DNA from 3 places in the Buttiauxella sp. AC142 genome. Region 2 is predicted to be linked to each of the others. Evidence: predicted binding sites of a transcription regulator. Region 2 holds the regulator's gene; each other region holds the start of a gene.
The links. Region 2 encodes PhoB, which activates phosphate uptake and scavenging genes when phosphate is short. Its sites were predicted from a motif close to CTGTCATAAAACTGNCNNAT; they were not measured.
Positions count from the first base shown of each region.

Region 1: a site for PhoB is predicted at 2,311-2,330, ahead of phnC (phosphonate ABC transporter ATP-binding protein). Genes of this name have one in related genera too.
Region 3: a site for PhoB is predicted at 2,474-2,493, ahead of AC0IWZ_RS21740 (MIP/aquaporin family protein). Genes of this name have one in related genera too.

Region 1 covers NZ_CEEDCH010000001.1:140,360-144,632, forward strand. Annotated here, with positions in the region: gene phnE (phosphonate ABC transporter, permease protein PhnE) at 1-325, opposite strand, end outside; gene phnD (phosphonate ABC transporter substrate-binding protein) at 437-1,453, opposite strand; gene phnC (phosphonate ABC transporter ATP-binding protein) at 1,488-2,270, opposite strand; gene AC0IWZ_RS00580 (phospholipase effector Tle1 domain-containing protein) at 2,461-3,675, shown strand; gene yjdN (VOC family metalloprotein YjdN) at 3,788-4,228, opposite strand.
Region 2 covers NZ_CEEDCH010000001.1:812,114-816,386, reverse strand. Annotated here, with positions in the region: gene phoR (phosphate regulon sensor histidine kinase PhoR) at 266-1,558, opposite strand; gene phoB (phosphate response regulator transcription factor PhoB) at 1,581-2,270, opposite strand; gene sbcD (exonuclease subunit SbcD) at 2,460-3,677, shown strand; gene sbcC (exonuclease subunit SbcC) at 3,674-4,273, shown strand, end outside.
Region 3 covers NZ_CEEDCH010000001.1:4,654,877-4,659,149, forward strand. Annotated here, with positions in the region: gene glpK (glycerol kinase GlpK) at 1-1,464, opposite strand, end outside; gene AC0IWZ_RS21740 (MIP/aquaporin family protein) at 1,486-2,337, opposite strand; gene zapB (septal ring assembly protein ZapB) at 2,907-3,146, shown strand; gene rraA (ribonuclease E activity regulator RraA) at 3,205-3,690, opposite strand; gene menA (1,4-dihydroxy-2-naphthoate polyprenyltransferase) at 3,783-4,273, opposite strand, start outside.

The sequences.
Region 1 (4,273 bases), 670 kb from region 2:
GCATCGGCTGGTAAATCCACCATGGCACTAAATTGTCGGCGCACATCAGGCCGCAGGGAATGGAAAGCACGATGGACAGCGCTGTGCCCCAGACGGCGATTTGTAGCGTGACGCCCATTTCACCGAGGTATTGTTGCCACTGGCTGAAATCAGGCGGGAAGAAATCGGCGGCGAAGGTCGCCATGTTGCCCGCATCGCGGAACAGAGTCAGCGGAGCCATTTCCGCGCCTTGCCAGGACGCAACGAGGACCGCTAACAAAATCGCCCAGCTCAGTAGCGAGAACCAGCTACGTTTTGGTGCGGCGACCTGAATGGTTTGTTGCATGGGGTGCTCCGTGTTTGGGTTTTGCTTAACACTGTCGGGTGACGCTGCGCTTACCCGACCTACAAGCTCTGGGCCGTAGGGGGGATAAGCGAAGCGTCATCCACCAACAATTTACTGAACCGCTTTATTCACGTTGCTCATCGCAGAAAGCGCGGCGGTCAAACGATCCAGGTCACTAAGCTGGTTTTGCAGGGCAGTGACTTTGGTGGTTTTTTCCGGCTCGGCTAACCCTTTGTTGTCCTTCACACCTTGCATCTGTTTAAACAGGGCGAGCTGGCGAATCGGCACCAGTTGCAGGTCGCTGGATGGGCGGAACGGCGCCCAGGTCAGGCCTTTGAGCACCGCAGCTTCTTCCGGCGTTTTGCCGTAAGTCATGAAGAAGTCATAGATTTTGTCTTTGGTGGCTTCGGAGAGGTTTTTACGCCACACGATCGGATCGCCTGGGATCAACGGAGATTTCCAGATGACTTTCAGATCTTTGAATTTCTCAGGGGCGGTTTGCTTCAAACGATCAAGGTTTTCAGTGTTGTTGGTCGCCACATCCACCTGTTTGTTCGCCACCGCCAGCGCGTTGGTTTCGTGGTTGGCATTCACTGAGCGTTTGAATTCGTTCGGTGCCGCGTTGTTTTTGGCGAAAACGTAGTATCCAGGGACCAGATAACCCGAGGTTGAGTTCGGGTCGCCGTTGCCAAAAGTCAGCTCTTTGCGTTTCGCTAACATGTCCTGCAGATTATTGATTGGGCTGTCTTTGTTAACGATCAACACGCTCCAGTAACCCGGCGATCCATCTGCCGCGACCGTCTGAGCAAACACCTGGCCGTTGGCGCGATCCACCGCTTCCATGGCCGAAAGGTTGCCGTACCAGGCGATATCCACTTTGTTAAAACGCATACCCTGAATGATCCCGGCGTAGTCCGGCGCGAAGAAAGCATTCACTTTCACGCCCAGTTTCTTCTCCATATCCTTCAGGAACGGGTCCCACTGCGGTTTCAGGTTTTGCTGGGATTCGGTGGAGATAATGCCGAAGTTCAGGGACTTTTCTTGCTCATCCGCATGGGCTGCGTTGAACAGGGCGCTAACGCTCAGGAGGCTGGTAAAGGCGAGTGCTTTTACGGCTTTGTAGCTCATGGCTGACTATTCCTTGAAGTAGATAGCAAAGTGGTTAAGCAGCAACCGCATCAACGCGATTTATGCTGCGGTAAAGATTTCCCAGCCGTTCGTTGTCGAACGCCGAGCTGCTTCCGTCGTAAAAAACATGACCCTGGCGCAGGGCGACAATGCGTTCGCAATAGCGCAGGGCGTAATCCACCTGATGCAGCGTCACGACTACGGTGATGCCGTCCAGACGGTTAATGTCGTGCAGCGTTTCCATCACGATGCGTGCGGATTCCGGATCGAGTGAGGCAATCGGCTCATCGGCCAGAATCACTTTCGCCTGCTGCATCAGCGCCCGGGCAATCGCCACGCGCTGCTGTTGCCCACCGGACAGGGTGGAGACGCGTTGATACGCAAATTGCGCCATGCCGACGCGGGTCAGCGCCTGCAACGCACGTTGCTTTTGTTCGCGGGTAAACCAGTTAAAACAGGTACGCCAGAACGGCGTGGCACCGAGCGCGCCAATCAGCACGTTTTCGAGTACCGTCAGGCGATTCACCAGGTTGAACTGCTGGAAGATGTAGCCGGTGTGAGCACGACTCTTGCGGATATCGCTTGCCAGGCGGCCTGCTTTTTGGACGGTGTGGCCAAGCAATTCAACATGACAATCGGCTGATTTATCAGAAGTAATCAGGCCGCTTAGGTGACGTAAGAGAGTGGATTTTCCTGAACCAGACGGCCCCAGCAAAGCGACCATCTCACCTTCATTAACTTCCAAATCAACAGCATTTAATGCCTGATGCTGGTTGAAGGTTTTGCTCAGTTTGTTGACGCGAATAATAGTTTGCATCACACGGCTCCTTAAAAAGTTGCCTCATGGTGCCGATGAAATGTGACGATTTTGTTAAGGATAAGTGTACATATGATGAAGAGTGAGTCTCAGCCTGGAAGTCATCAGGCTAATCAACTATTTGTCGTATTGTTTAGCGTCTCGTTTTTGGCTTTGCTTACAGATACCCTCTGGCCTTGGGAATTCAGCAATGAGCAAAAATATTATTTTTTGTGCCGATGGCACATGGAGCGCTCCTGGTGTTGAAGAACAAGCGGATGACGAAGCCGCGGCAAGTAATGTTTATCAGTTATTCGTTGATTTAAAAGGTGCTGTAGACCAGCAAAGTTTGCTGCTGGCAAATGAACAAGAAAAGACGCTTACCGATAACAGCGGCAATGTGCTGCAAGTGGCCAAATATATTCATGGCATGGGCGATCCGCATAACGGCCTGGTAAAAAGCCTGGGCGGCGCATTTGGCGCGAGCCTGATCATCCCGATTATTCGCGGCTATACGTTTATTAGCCGCCACTGGCAGCCTGGCGACCGGATTTATATTGTCGGATTTAGCCACGGGGCTTATACCGCGCGAATGCTGGCAGAAATGATCGTCGATCGCGGCTTACTCAACCGCGACAGGCTGCATTTAAACGTGCGCAATAAAGAAGAGGCCTGGCGTTTTGGTTCGTCCATCTGGGCGCAATATCTGGCTCATGCACCGGATATGAGCCCGAGTATTTTGGGCAGCGTATTGCGTGAGCTTCCTGGGTTTTTCTGTGACAGCGTTGATCCCACTTGTATTACGCGCCCGGCTTCCATTGAAGCGGTTGCGGTCTGGGAAACCGTCGGGCAGATGGGCATTCCTAAATATTTCAACGACAAACGTTACGATATTTTTCGCTTTCACAGTACAGAGCTGCATTCGCGGGTCAAATACGGGCTACAGGCGATTGCAATAGATGAACAGCGCGTCGATTTAACCCCGGTGCTGTGGGACAACCGTGACCGTATTTTGCAGGTGATGTTTCCGGGGATTCATCATGATGTGGGCGGTTATTACAGCGGCACTGATGAAGATCGCTGTTTGTCTAATGGCGCGTATTTGTGGATGCACGATGCGCTCGATGATTTGGGTATTCATTTGGCGCGGGGCGAAGTGGTGTCTGATGCGCTTGGTCCGATGCACTGCGAATGGTATCCGCCAACGCGCTATTTGCGCATTATGCCGCGCCAGCTTCCTGCCCCCGTTAGCTCGTCAATGATGGTGCATCAGTCGGTTATCGAGCGGATTAATGGGGGAAAATCGTTGCTACAACAGTCGGCGGTAAGCGGGGAGTGGCAGACCGGGCCTTATGTTCCGCACCCATTGCTGGATTACCAGCATGCGGCAAACGTGATCCCCATTAATTGGGCGATTGCGCGGTAAAAAGTGTTACCCATGTGCCCGGTTTGTACCGCTAGCGTCATCCACCCTTTCGTCAGATTTGTCGGATGACGCTGCGCTTATCCGACCTACGTTTGGCATCAGGTCGAACCGGTTACATCGGTTTTTCGACATTCACCATCCACGGAATACCGTATTTATCGGTCAACATGCCAAAGCCTTTTGCCCAGAAGGTTTCTCCGTACGGCATGGTGATATCGCCTCCGACGGAGAGATTATCAAACCAGCGTTTGCCTTCGTCGACATCTTTGCTGGTAAGACTCAGCGCGTAACCCGTGTGTTTCACTTTATCGGCGCACATATTGCCGTCACTCATCATCACTTCGCCGCCGCTAATACGTACATTGGCATGCATGATTTTATCGTCAGGCCAGTTAAATCCGCTGCCGCAACCCTCGGCGGTGTCGCTTGCTTCATCCTTCGGCATTTCGCCAAAAGTCATTTTAAACAGTAACTCAGCACCAACGGCTTGCTTGTAGAAGTCGATAGCTTCTTCGCAGGTGCCGTCAAAAAAGATGTAGGGGCCAATAGACATGGTCTAATTCCTCATAGAGAGAGATTATTTTATGGACAGAACAAG
Region 2 (4,273 bases):
CTTATAGCGTTTGAAGGCAAGAACGGATCCAGAAACCAGATTGATATCCTTTAATTAACAACATATTTAGTGAATCTGATTAATCATAAGAAAAGATTATGGTCTTTTGTGTGGTTAAATTATAAACAATCGAGGATTTTTTATTAACATGTGGGCAAAAAAAACACAGGCCAGAAAACTGGCCTGTGGAAAGTTATTTTGACACTTATTGCGCTAATGTCGGATGACGCTTCGCTTATCCAGGCGACGAAAACTGATTATCAGTCTATTTCTCGCTAACGATTAAACGCTCGGGCAAAACAAAGGAAAACGTCGAACCTTTGCCCGGCTGGCTTTCAATATTCAGGCGTGCGTCATGGTGACTTAAAGCGTGTTTGACTATCGCCAGCCCAAGCCCGCTGCCGCCCGTCTGACGCGAACGCGCTTTGTCGACGCGGTAAAAACGCTCCGTCAGGCGCGGAAGGTGTTCTGCTGAAATCCCCGGACCATTATCAGTCACGCTAAAACTTGCCCCACCCGCCACGCGTTTCCAGCTCACCGTAATATGCGTGCCTTCTGGCGTATGGTTGACCGAGTTATAAACAAGATTGGAAATCGCACTCCTGAGTTGCTCGTCATTGCCAAAGACTTTCAGCGTGGGGTCGATATCAAATTGTATCGTCTGCCGTTCATGGCTGAGAGTTTGCGCCTCACGCTCTACAACACGCAGCATCAGCGGCACATCAATCTTTTCATTGAGCACCATGGCCGGAGCGGCTTCTATTTTTGAAAGCGTCAGAAGCTGCTTAACCAACCCTTCCATGCGCGAAGTTTGCTCGCGCATCGTGCCTAATGCTTTCTCACGCAGCGGCCCTTCAAGCGTCTGGTCCTGCATCATCTCCAGATAACCTTGCAGCACCGTGAGCGGCGTTCGCAGTTCGTGGCTGACGTTAGCAAAGAAATTACGTCGCGCCCCTTCGAGCTGGTGCATCTGAGTCACATCGCGAGCCACCAGCAGCCACTGCTCATCGCTGTAGGGCATCACACGGAACTCCAGATGGCGTCCCGTATTGAGTACCAAAGTTAACGGACGTGAAAACTCTTTTTGCGACAGATAGCGAGTAAATTCCGGGTAGCGCAATAAGTTAAGGATGTTCTGCCCGTTATCGTCCGGCCAGCGTAACCCCAGCAATTGTTGCGCCAGACCGTTACACCAAAAAATCGTCCCTTCTTCCGTGGTCAGAACTACCGCATCGGGCAGCGATTCGGCTCCGCTACGAAAACGCTTAATCAGATTACCTAACTCTTTGCGGCGCTTTTTGTTACGCAACTGCATCTGATGAAGACCGTACAACAGGGGATCCCAACTCCCGCGGCCTGGCGGCGGCGTCATACTGCGATCCACCCACAGCCACCACGATAAACGCAGTAAATTCCAGAAATGCCAAACCAGCAGTCCGGTAACTGCCAGTAATAAAAACCACGGTAAATGGCCGAAAATAAGACCTAAGATGGCGGCGGGTATGCAACAGAGCACCAGCTCCATCACTAACCTTTTCCATGATAACCTTTCCAGCACGCGTCATTCTCCTGACAAGGAATTAAAAGCGGGTTGAGAACCGATAACCCGTACCGCGTACTGTTTGTACCATTCTGTCATGTCCACTATGTTCAAGCGCTTTGCGTAACCGCCGAATATGTACGTCCACCGTTCGGTCTTCGACATAAACATTGGTGCCCCATACATGATTAAGCAGTTGCTCACGGCTATACACCCGTTCCGGGTGTGTCATAAAGAAGTGTAATAATTTAAATTCTGTTGGCCCCATATCCAACGGGTTCTCACCAGTCATGACGCGGTGCGATGACGGATCAAGGCTCAGTCCGTGCATCTCAATCACCTCTTCCACCGCCATCGGAGAGATGCGGCGCATCACAGCTTTAATGCGTGCCACCAGCTCCTTCGGGGAAAACGGTTTGGTAATATAGTCATCGGCTCCAACTTCAAGCCCTCGCACGCGGTCTTCTTCTTCGCCACGCGCCGTCAGCATCATGACAGGGATTTCACGTGTTAATGCTTCACGTTTCAGATGCTTAATGAATTGAATACCTGAACCACCCGGTAACATCCAGTCCAGTAAAATTAAATCCGGAAAGGGTTCGATAAGCAGATTCACTGCACTGTCATAATCTTCCGCTTCTACAGGATGAAAACCGTTTTGTTCGAGCACAAAGCTCACCATTTCACGGATTGGAGCTTCATCTTCTACGACTAAAATACGCTTCGCCATGATTCGCCCTGCTCAAGGAATAATTATTGTTGTTTCAATGCGGTGCCATTATGCGTCAGATTTATGACAGATTTATGAAAAACATAAATGCCTGGCGACTCATCACAATGAATTATGACACTCAATTGTGTCGTTCTTGCTCATCCGCTTTATAATCCCGCCACGCTTTTTTATGCCAAGGGACAACCAATGCGCATTATTCACACATCAGACTGGCATCTTGGTCAAAATTTTTATACCAAAAGCCGTGGGCCAGAGCACCAGGCGTTTCTTGAATGGTTGCTGCAAGCCGCAGTCGAGCATGATGTGGATGCGATAATTGTCGCAGGCGATATTTTTGATACCGGCTCGCCGCCGAGTTACGCGCGCGAATTGTATAACCGTTTTGTGGTGCAACTGCAGCAAACCGGCTGCTCCCTTGTGGTGCTGGCGGGAAACCACGATTCCGTTGCCACGCTGAATGAATCTCGTGAATTAATGGCGTGCCTGAATACTTATGTCATCGCCAGTGCGCGGCATGATGCCAGCCAGCAAGCTATCGTACTCAACACTAAATCGGGCGAACCGGGTGCCATTCTTTGTCCGATTCCGTTCCTGCGCCCCCGGGATATTCAAAACAGCCAGGCGGGACTTTCCGGCCACGAAAAGCAGCGTTCGTTGATGGAAGCCATCAGCGAACATTACCAGCAGTGTTACACCGCCGCCTGCGAATTACGCGCTGATGCGAAGCTGCCGATTATCGCTACCGGCCATTTAACCACCGTGGGTGTAACCAAAAGCGATGCGGTGCGCGATATTTACATCGGCACGCTGGATGCTTTCCCGGCGCAGCATTTCCCTGCTGCCGACTACATCGCACTCGGCCATATCCATCGCGCCCAACTCATTGGTGGCACTGAACATATTCGCTATAGCGGCTCGCCCATCCCGTTAAGTTTTGACGAAACGGGCAAGAACAAAAGTGTTTATCTGGTTGAGTTTGCCGAAGGCGTGCTTCATGAAGTGACTCCGCTGACGGTGCCTGTCAGCCAGCCTTTAGCGGTCATCAAAGGTTCTCTGAGTGAAATCGAACAGCAACTCGCGCAGTGGTGCGATGCACCAGCAGAACCCAAAGTTTGGCTGGATATTGAAATCGCTACCGAAGAATATCTGCATGATATGCAACGCCATATTCAGCAATTAACCGAAACGCTCCCCGTCGAAGTGGTGTTGCTGCGCCGCAGCCGCGAACAGCGCGAGCGCGTTATCGCCCAGCAACATAAAGAAACGCTGAGTGAACTGACGGTTGAAGAGGTTTTTGAGCGCCGCCTGGTTCAGGAAGACACCTCCGAAGAACGAGCGCAACGTTTGCGAACGCTATTTGCCCAAACGGTGGCGAGCCTGCATGACGTGGAGGAAGAAGCATGAAAATCCTTAGCCTGCGCCTAAAAAATCTCAACTCCCTGAAAGGGGAATGGAAAGTCGATTTCACCCGCGAACCGTTCGCCAGCAACGGTTTGTTTGCCATAACCGGGCCAACAGGAGCAGGGAAAACCACGCTGCTCGATGCGATTTGTCTCGCGCTTTACCACCAGACACCGCGCCTCAATACCGTCACGCAATCGCAAAATGATCTCATGACGCGCGATACCGCCGAATGCCTGGCGGAAGTGGAATTTGAAGTAAAAGGAGTTGCCTATCGTGCCTTCTGGAGCCAGAACCGGGCGCGCAATGCGGCCAACGGCAATCTACAAGCCCCGCGTGTCGAGCTTGCAGAAGTGGCAAGTGGCAGGATTATTGCCGATAAAGTGAAAGACAAACTTGAGGTTACGGCCAAACTTACCGGTCTGGATTACGACCGTTTCACCCGCTCAATGATGCTATCCCAGGGTCAGTTTGCCGCGTTCTTAAATGCCAATGCCAATGACCGCGCCTCTTTGCTCGAAGAGCTGACCGGAACTGAAATTTACGGCACCGTTTCTGCGGCGGTGTTCGAGAATCATAAAAATGTGCGCAGCCAGCTT
Region 3 (4,273 bases), 3.8 Mb from region 2:
CCAGCCAGCGTAACGGTAGTTGCGTTCGGTGGTTTCGATACCTGGACGGAACTCTTTTTCGATAACCGCTTTCTCGCTAACTTCGTCCAGGTTCTGCCAGAAACCAACGGCCAGACCCGCCAGATATGCCGCGCCCAAAGCTGTGACTTCGCGGACTTCAGGGCGTTCTACACGCGTACCTAAAATGTCCGCCTGGAATTGCATCAGGAAGTTGTTCGCCACCGCACCACCATCTACACGCAGAGCGTGAAGACGGATATTCGCGTCAGCCTGCATCGCTTCCAGCACGTCGCGCGTTTGATAAGCGATGGACTCAAGCGTGGCGCGGATAATGTGGTTGGCGTTCACGCCACGCGTCAGGCCGAAGATGGCGCCACGGGCATATGGGTCCCAGTAAGGTGCGCCGAGGCCAGTAAACGCAGGGACGACATATACACCGTTGGTGTCTTTCACTTTCGTTGCAAAGTACTCGGAATCCGTCGCGTCGCTGATAAGTTTCATTTCATCGCGCAGCCACTGAATAGAAGCACCACCCATGAATACGGCACCTTCCAGCGCATAATTCACTTCACCACGTGGGCCGCAAGCAATTGTCGTCAACAAGCCGTGAGTAGATTTAACCGCCTGAGTACCGGTGTTCATCAACATGAAGCAGCCGGTGCCGTAGGTGTTTTTCGCCATCCCTTCTTTGACGCACAACTGACCAAACAGAGCGGCTTGCTGGTCGCCAGCAATCCCGGCGATAGGAATACGCGTACCGCCTTTACCACCGATGTTAGTCTGACCATAAACTTCTGAAGATTTACGCACTTCTGGCAGCATCTCGCGTGGGATATCCAGCGCTTCGAGCATGCGGTCATCCCAGGTGAGATCGTGGATGTTAAACAACATGGTACGGGAGGCGTTGGTGTAGTCGGTGACGTGCACGCGCCCTTGAGTCATTTTCCAGATAAGCCAGGTATCGACCGTACCAAACAGCAATTCGCCACGGCGAGCACGCTCACGCGAACCCTCCACATGGTCCAGAATCCACTTCACTTTGGTGCCGGAGAAATACGGGTCAACCACTAGGCCGGTTGCTGATTTGATGTACTCTTCCAGTCCGTCGCGTTTGAGCTGTTCGCAGATTTCTGCGGTACGACGGCACTGCCAGACGATGGCGTTATAAATCGGTTTGCCCGTCTCTTTTTCCCAGACAATCGCGGTTTCACGTTGGTTGGTGATACCAATGGCGGCAATTTGGTCTGAGTTGATATCAGCTTTCGCCAACACTTCGACAAGTGTGGAACTTTGTGTTGCCCAAATCTCCATTGGGTCGTGTTCTACCCATCCTGCTTTTGGGTAGATTTGCTGGAATTCGCGCTGCGAAACGCTGACTACGTTGGCATCGTGATCCAGGACGACGGCGCGGGAGCTGGTGGTACCCTGATCAAGTGCGACGATATATTTTTTTTCGTGAGTCATAATCTTGTCCTGAAGTCAGTCTTACAAAGAAGCATTTTGTTGCGTGGAGGTGCTGGATTTCTCTTTATCTTCAACACATACATCGCAAGGTAAATGGTGGCCAATCAACTTACGGTAGCCAAATGCGCCAAGTGCTGCGCCTACTATTGGGCCAAATACTGGCACCAGGAAGTAAGGAATATCGCGTCCACCCGTAAAGGCAACCTCACCCCAGCCCGCGAGCCATGCAAACAGTTTCGGACCGAAGTCACGCGCAGGGTTCATAGCAAAGCCGGTGAGCGGTCCCATTGATGCGCCGATAACCGCAATCAGCAAGCCAATCAGCAACGGTGCTAATGGGCCACGTGGAATGCCGTTGCCATCATCAGTCAGAGCCAGGATAACGCCCATCAAAATGGCGGTAATCACCATCTCTACAGCAAACGCCTGAATCAAATTGATGTGTGGATTAGGATAGGTTGAGAAGATACCGGCCAAATCCAGGCTTTCTACGCTGCCGCGCACCATATGATGCGTCTGTTCGTAATCGAGGAATAAATTGTAATACAGGCCATACACCAAAGCTGCGGCGCAGAACGCACCTGCGACTTGTGAAACAATAAACGGAACCACTTTGCGTTTATCGAAGCAGGCGAACAGGCACAATGCGATGGTGACTGCCGGGTTGAGGTGCGCACCGGATACCCCTGCGGTCAGGTAGATAGCCATCGCTACCCCCAGCCCCCAGATGATACTAATTTCCCATTGCCCGAAGCTTGCGCCTGCCACTTTTAAGGCGGCAACGCATCCGACACCAAAGAAAATCAACAATGCTGTACCCATGAACTCGGCGATGCACTGACCTTTCAAGGTTGATGGAGCTGTCTGACTCATAATAGGGTCCTGAAGGCAAAATTAATGATTATTGTTTGTTCGGGCACTCCCTGCCGCGCAGGTGCCATGTAGGCGTAGTGTTAATTTATCGTTAACGAACATAAACGAGAAATATCGAACCTTAAAATTGTGTGGCTCGTCATAAAAATGAGCGATTTCGCGTCATTATGTGCGCATTATCACCCAAAAAAGACAACGCAAACGCGCACGTTAATCTTCAGCGCATTAACAAATAGTGATTTTAAGTCGCCCTGTCGTTCGGTATATGCCGAAAAACGTTATGTTACGCAAAGAGCGCTTGAACTCGCTGGACACGGGTACTCACGCTACTTACAATCGAGACACGCTGCGTGGTGCGCATATATTCATAAGGTGTCTTCGGGGAATATCCGGAACGGGGATTTATACCCATCATCCTTCAAGCTGCAGGGACGTTGGCTGCGCTCACTTACCCGAATCACTTACTGAAGTAAGTGATTCGGGATAAGCTCCCTGGCCGCCTACCTGCAACTCGAATGCTAACGGGTATAGACATCCATCAACGCCTTGCAATTCAGGAGAGGTTCGAAATGTCATTTGAAGTGTTTGAGAAACTGGAAGCAAAAGTACAGCAGGCGATTGATACCATTACCCTGCTGCAAATGGAAATCGAAGAACTGAAAGAGACGAACAACAATCTGTCTCAGCAAGTTCAGCAATCTCAGAGCAATCATGAAGAATTAGTACGCGAAAACAATTCTCTGAAAGAGCAACAGCACGTCTGGCAGGATCGTCTGCACGCCCTGCTGGGTAAAATGGAAGAAGTGTAAGACCACAGCTTCAATAAAAACGGGCGCCCCAGGGCGCCCGTTTTGTTATTCGATTTTGTTACTCAATATCGAGGGGATCTTCGGAAAGGATAATGCCGGTGTTATCCGCATACAGATGGTCGCCGGAGAAGAATGTCACGCCGCCAAAGTTAACGCGCACGTCACTTTCGCCAACGCCAACACCCGCAGAGCCAACAGGAATGGCGGCAATTGCCTGAATACCAATATCCAGTTCTTCCAGGTCATCGACCTGGCGCACGGCACCGTATACCACAATGCCTTCCCACTCGTTTTGAGTCGCCAGACGGGCAAGTTCTGCGTCAATCAACGCGCGGCGAACTGAGCCACCGCCATCAATCACCAGCACTCGGCCACGGCCATTTTGTTCGAGCAGATCATACAACAATCCGTTGTCCTCGAAACATTTCACCGTGATGATTTGCCCGCCAAAGGACGACCGCCCACCGAAATTGGAAAACAGCGGTTCAACGACGTTGACATCTTCCTGGTAGATGTCGCAAAGCTCGGAAGTATCATATTTCATAGGATTAAGATTCTGTTGCTGCACGAGTTGTCAGTATATCGCTTAATGTTAACTGTTGGCAAAATCATCAATTGTTAATTGATATTTGTCAGCTAAAACGACACCGTACTGAGCACAACTCCTATCGCAAACAATAGGTTAGTCAGTAACGCGGCTTTTACCGTGCGCTCGAGCATGGGACGCATCGCGAGCGGATCCCTTTCGCGCAGCACAAACAGGGTTTGCTTAATCAGAAGCGGTGCTGCCAGCACAAACAGCCAACCCCACAGACTTTGTAGCCACACCAGATTAAACACGGCCAGGCAGACCAGAGCGCCCATCAGCAGGCAGGCGTGATAACGACGAGCCTGCACTGGCCCCAGACGCACCGCCAGCGTGTTTTTACCGTTTTCCCGGTCGCTGTCGATATCGCGCAAATTATTAATATTAAGCACTGCAGTCGCTAATAACCCGCACGCGGTTGCAGGTAAAATGACTAAAGGCGCGAGAGAGTGCGCTTGTAGATACCAGGTTCCTGCCACGCTCAGCCAGCCGAAAAACACCAGCACCGAAATATCACCAAGCCCCATGTAACCATACGGAC